2 regions of the uncultured Oceanicoccus sp. genome follow, and region 2 is predicted to be linked to the other one. Evidence: predicted binding sites of a transcription regulator. Region 2 holds the regulator's gene; the other holds the start of a gene.
The links. The regulator LexA, encoded in region 2, represses DNA repair genes until DNA is damaged. The targets are predictions, from matches to a motif close to ACTGTNTNTANANACAGT.
Positions count from the first base shown of each region.

Region 1: the regulator LexA is predicted to act here: its motif matches at 1,326-1,343, upstream of recA (recombinase RecA).

Region 1 is NZ_CAXAHB010000004.1:13,762-16,953, reverse strand. Features, by position in the region: gene AACP44_RS00930 (3-oxoacid CoA-transferase subunit B) at 1-76, shown strand, start outside; gene AACP44_RS00925 (alpha/beta hydrolase) at 214-1,284, shown strand; gene recA (recombinase RecA) at 1,456-2,499, shown strand; gene AACP44_RS00915 (regulatory protein RecX) at 2,521-3,066, shown strand; gene AACP44_RS00910 (insulinase family protein) at 3,173-3,192, opposite strand, start outside.
Region 2 is NZ_CAXAHB010000090.1:2,251-5,442, forward strand. Features, by position in the region: gene AACP44_RS08180 (acyl-CoA dehydrogenase) at 1-476, shown strand, start outside; gene AACP44_RS08185 (hypothetical protein) at 486-725, opposite strand; gene lexA (transcriptional repressor LexA) at 875-1,483, opposite strand; gene AACP44_RS08195 (enoyl-CoA hydratase-related protein) at 1,722-2,552, opposite strand; partial or broken gene AACP44_RS08200 (hypothetical protein) at 2,732-3,192, shown strand, end outside.

The sequences.
Region 1 (3,192 bases), on a different contig from region 2:
GAGCGTTGCAGAGATTCGGGCATTAACGGCCGGTGAGCTGGTTATTCCGGACCGTGTGCCTGAAATGACCTTTTAGCTAACTGAGGTGGTTCAAATTAGGCTCCTGTGTTGCAGTATCTTCTTCGAGTGCTAGGAGAAAGTGTTACCGCTTTGCTGCCCATCTCACTGTGATAATGCTGTCGATGTGGGCATGTTGATATATGGAGGTCAGTCGTGATTGTGTTGTTGTCAGTCTTTGGTGTTTTATTACTTTTATTTATTGTTACGCAGCTTTATTTTCAGGGGGAAGATTTATCTCGATATCAGCACCCTCGTTTCGAGGTCATGAATAAAGGCGCCAGACCCAGCGAGGAGCATGCTGTTGCGGTAGCGTCATTGTTGCGAATTATGAATGGCCAGACCAAGCGTCATAAGCAGGGCAATTTGCACGCCATGCGCGAACGCTTGGATCAATTGGGTGATGCTGTTGAATTTGATGGTGAGATTATCGCTGTTGATTGTCAGGGTATTAAAGGTGAGTGGTTGGTACCGGCCAATGCGGATCACCGGACCCGAATGCTTTATATTCATGGTGGTGCTTTTTTTATGTGCAGTGCAAAAAGCCATCGGGCGATTACTGCACGGTATGCCAAGATTACGGGTGGTGCTGTATTCTCGTTGGATTATCGTTTGCTGCCGGAGCATCGGCGACAAGCCAGTATTGACGACTGTCGTGTTGCCTATCAATGGATTCTTGAACAGGGCCCGGAGGGGTCTTGTCCGTTAAATACCCTGTATTTATCCGGTGACTCAGCGGGTGGGAATTTATCGTTGGCATTAAGTCTTTGGATTCGTGACAAGGGTTTGCGTATGCCTGAGGCTATCGTGGCTCTGGCGCCGTTAACCGATAGCACTTATTCGAGTCCTAGCCTTTATGCTAATGTCACCAGCGATGTCATGTTGGCGCCCTTGGCGGGTAAATTGATCAAGCTTCCTCCAATCCTTCGGGTATGGTTCACCGTATTACAAACGCGCATTCGGCCCTCGCACTACAGTATATCGCCAGTTTTTGCCGATCTCGCCAACTTGCCTCCAACTCTGGTGCATGTCAGTGATAGTGAAATGTTACTGGATGATAGCGTACGTTATGTGAATAAAGCGTGCTTGGCAGGTTCGCCAGTGTCGATACAGGTCTGGCAAGGGTTAATCCACGTCTGGCATCTGTTCGTAGACCACGTTCCCGAAGCACAACATGCCTTTACCGAGGTTGAGCAATTTCTGAAACAACACTCTCGTCGAGCCTAATAAAAAATAGTACTTGCAGATAAAAAAAGATTGTCTATGATACTGTTTATGTGTACAGTGTTTCGAAATCGGGCCACACAGACTTAATATTTCGCTAGGTACCCGCCGCAAGCTATCAATCCACTTGTGCCCAGCAACGATATTTAGCCAACGATAGAAGAGAGAGCGATTATGGATACCAACAAAGAAAAAGCTTTACAAGCCGCCCTGTCCCAAATTGAGCGTCAATTTGGTAAAGGTTCGATTATGAAAATGGGCGAAGAGTCGCGAGAAGCCATTCCAGCGATTTCGACAGGTTCTCTAGGTTTGGACGTCGCTTTAGGTATAGGCGGTTTACCTAAAGGTCGTATTGTTGAAATTTATGGCCCTGAATCATCTGGTAAAACCACACTGACCCTTAGCGTTATTGCCGAAGCACAAAAGAATGGTGCCACCTGTGCGTTTATTGATGCGGAGCATGCCTTAGACCCTTCCTATGCGGAAAAGCTGGGGGTAAATATTGACGATATGCTGGTATCCCAGCCCGATACCGGCGAGCAGGCATTGGAAATTACCGATATGCTAGTACGTTCCGGCTCTGTTGACGTTGTTGTTGTCGACTCTGTGGCTGCACTGACACCCAAAGCCGAAATTGAAGGGGATATTGGCGACTCACATATGGGTCTGGCGGCACGTATGATGTCACAGGCGATGCGGAAAATGACCGGTAATATCAAAAACGCTAACTGCCTAGTTATCTTTATTAACCAGATTCGTATGAAAATCGGCGTTATGTTTGGCTCCCCGGAAACTACAACTGGGGGTAATGCCTTGAAATTTTACTCTTCTGTCCGTTTGGATATTCGTCGCACTGGTGCCATTAAGGATGGTGATGAGGTGATTGGTAACGAAACTCGCGTCAAGGTGGTTAAAAACAAAGTATCACCGCCCTTTAAACAGGCTGAGTTCCAAATTATGTACGGTAAAGGTATCTACCGTATGGGTGAAGTTATTGACCTTGGTGTTAAACAGGGCTTGATTGATAAAGCCGGAGCCTGGTACGCCTACAATGGTGACAAAATTGGCCAAGGTAAAGCGAATGCGGCTAAATACCTGCTCGATAATCTCGATGTTGCCGAAGCCATTGAAGGCAAAATTCGTAGCGAGTTATTAGGTAGTGCTATTACCGGTGCGCCTGAGTTACAGGTTGTTGAGGATATGGAAGCTGCTGAATAAATCACGGCTTTTAGTTTAAGCATGTCTGAAATAGAGTTAGAGGCTTCGGCATTGTTTGATGATGAGGCCTCGGCGCTTGTCAAACGCAAAACAATAAAGCCCATGGATATTCGGTGTGCAGCAATGGATTTGCTGGCGCGAAGGGAACATGCCTTCCAAGAGTTAGTGAACAAGCTTAGCACCAAATTCCTTCGTTATTCTGATTATGGCTATGCTATCGAGAAAGCAAGTCTGCTTGAGCTGATTTTCGATCAGATTCTTATTCTTAAAAATGAAAATCTGCAAAGTGATGAGCGTTATGTTGAGTCTTTTATTAATGGCCGTAAATCGCAGGGTAAGGGGCCAATAAGGATACGCCGCGAGCTTGAACAAAAGCAGGTCAGTAGCCAGCTGATTAATAACTATCTGAATGAAGCCTCTGAGGAGTGGGAGAGTTTGGCCCGTCAGGTCTATCTGAAAAAATTTGGTCAGGGTGAGTCAAAAAATTATCAAGAAAAAACCAAGCGTCTACGGTTTTTGGTGTATCGTGGGTTTCCCCACGAATTACTAAGATCTATTGTCTGTTAGTAAATCTGTCACCCTGCGTCAAGAGTGTTACATGTTAATATCGACAATGACCAATTTATTGCTGTTGTGTTTTTTTTTTGCTATGCCGAAGCGATCATAGTGATATCTAAACAGTCTGGGTCTCAA
Region 2 (3,192 bases):
GGACTTGGGGTATTCAGGGTCTGGATATCTTGGGGCGTAAGGTACAAATGCATAAGGGTGCTGCCGTGGCTATTTTGCGTGAGGAGATACTGGCGACAATTGATGCCGCAGCCACTTACCCTCAGTTGTCAGACTATTGTCAGCAACTAACAGCAACCTTTGATCAAATTGAACAGACCATCGCCGCAGTGGTAGATTGTGACGATAAAGCACTGGCGCTGGCCAATGCCACCATTTTTCTCGATGCCATGGGGCATGGGGTGATTGCGTGGATGTGGCTAAAACAGGCGATTGCCGCTTGTGCAGGTTTAGATAATGGCGATGCCGGTGATAAGAATTTTTATACCGGAAAGCTAGCCGCGACTAAATTCTTTTTTGCTTATGAACTACCCAAGGCTCGAACCAGCTTAGCGGTGGTGGCCGATTTGGATAGCACTTGCTATGACCTCACAGCGGAGCAATTTCTAGGTCAATGATAAAGATATTTACTTAGTAGGCTCAACGCCACTGATAGAGACTGGAGACCCAAATTGTTGCAGACCAATGTGTTTGGCGAAGTGATTGAGGATAGTTTCCATAGAATCCCCTGTCTGTTTATTTGTGCTTGATTGAGACAAGGCGGCTCCTGCAAGTTGTTTTGCAATTTCCGAAGCATTAGGTTCTCTCAGTGTTTTGGCCGCTAGTGAAGCAATATCTTTTGAAGTTTGTTTACTGTTTTTACCCATACGAATCCCTCCGAGTGTAAGTTAATTATCCATCAGTTTTGCAGCGGGGAAGATTAAGCCTAAATAAATGCTGCAGATATAGAATAACAATGATCAGGCCTAATTTCCTGTATGAATTTTTGACCTATTCATTGCTGTTGATTTTCTAGCTATTGTTTTCTGACCACGCCTACACTTAGCCCTTCAATGTCAAAGTCCTGATAACGCAGGTCAACTTCAATCGGTTGATAATCCTGATTTTCCGGTAGTAATTGTATTTGATGCTTGCTGCGAGTTTTTCTCAAGCGTTTTACTGTCACTTCATCATCAATTCGGGCCACCACGATCTCACCGTTTTGTACGTCTTTGGTTTTGTGGACCGCTAGCAAATCACCCTCAAAAATACCAATATCAATCATACTATCGCCTCGTACCCGCAAAAAATAATCAGCATGGGGGCTGAAAAATGAGGGTGGCATTTGGCAGTAATCTTCAATATGTTCCTGTGCGGTAATTGGGTTGCCGGCAGCCACCTGACCCACGATAGGGATGCCGCTCTCGTCATCATTTTCTGGAATACGAATACCGCGTGAAGCGCCGGCAATCATTTCGATAGCGCCTTTACGGGCAAGCGCTTTAAGGTGTTCTTCAGCTGCATTAGCGGATTTGAAACCCAACTCACGCGCGATATCTGCGCGGGTAGGGGGGAAGCCGGTGTCTTCAATATGACTTTTTATGACATTGAGCACTTCATTTTGTCGTTGTGTCAGTTTGGTCATAACGCTGCTCCTTTTTTTTCAATCGATTGATTGATGTTGTCTTGCTTGCATGTAGACAGTAGTACGGCCACATTGGTAGCTGGACGGCCTACCAGTATGGTTTTATATACAGTATCTGTGATTATATACAGTAAATCTTATTGTGCAAGCTTTTGTAATAATCAGTCCAGCAGCTTTAACCAGAAAGCAAGATAATCAAAATAGGGAGGTGGAGAGGTAGTGAATGGCTAGTGAATAGCTAGTCACTATCGTCAAGTTTAAGTGGTGGGAATTTTGCGGCACGTTTTTCTGTAATGGCGGCAAGACCCTCTTTTAAGTTTTCACCAGCAAAGCTCGCCAACATCAAATCCATCGCATTATTCTGCGCTACATCTAAACTATTCATCCAATCTTGATGTAGTTGTCGCTTAATAATCGCCATAGAGTAGGGTGAACAACTGTCAGCAAGGTCGGCAATATACCGTTTAGCTTCGTTGATTAATTCTGACTGTTCACAAATGCGATTGATCATGCCCATATCTTTGGCTTCTTCAGCATAGACGCGGCGACTAGATAGCAGCATATCCATAGCATGAGTGTTGCCAATCATACGTGGCAGTAACCAGCTACTACCCCATTCGGCAATTAAGCCTCGCTGGGCGAAAGCGGTCATAAAAAAAGATTCGGGTGTAGCAAAGCGTAAATCACAAAATAGTGCAATGGGGATACCCATGCCAATACAGGGGCCATGAATGGCAGCAATCACTGGTTTGCGAATAGAAGCGATATAGGAGTAGGTTTGACGATAGCTGGTGCCAATAGTCTTGTCGCCTGGCATGGCTGAGCCAGCATGATCATTGAGATCAGTTGAAGAGACGCCGTCGAGCAAACTTAGATCTGCCCCAGAACAAAAGGCGCGGCCAGCACCAGTAAAAATAATTCCTACAACATTGGTGTCTTGCTCTGCAGTAGCAAAGGCTCTGCGAATCTCATCGCCCATAGAGAGTGTCCATGCGTTTAGTTGTTCTGGGCGGTTTAAGGTGATGGTGGCACAAGGGCCATCGATTTCGAAGCGGATTTCTTTGTACATAACACCAACTGTTTTTTTCGATATTAATTGAGTTTAATTAGTAATAATTTAATTTACGTTATTACAAACAATTTTCAAAGTCTTATTTGATCTATGCAAGGCTGTATTATGATTTGGATTAAATGATACCATGTAAATGTTTAACGGATTAAATATCGAAATATAAAAAGGATTTAATTATGTTTAGACCTCACTTTGTCCTTGCTTGCCTTGTCCCTGTTACCTTTTATGCTGAAGCTGCCTTGTATGACCGTGGTAATGGCTTGATTTACGATAGTGTCTTGAATATTACCTGGTTGCAGGATGCTAATTATGCAAAAACTTCTCAGTACGATAATGAGGGTGACCTGAGCTGGCCCGAGGCCAAAGCTTGGGCCGGCGGTTTAGAATACGGTGGTTATGATGACTGGCGGCTGCCTTCAGCTAGGTTGGTCAATCCTGCTAATCCTTGTTATGACTATGATGGCAGTTGTGATAGTGGATTTAACAACACGATCAGTGAATTAGGCCATATGTTCTATAACAACCTTGAAAATCCTGGTTACGTAGACATTGATGGTTTTTATCAGCCAAGTGGTTTAGAGAATTGGCATTTTCTTGATGCTGATGATGGTAGTAGCGTCAGCTTTTCTAATTTTAC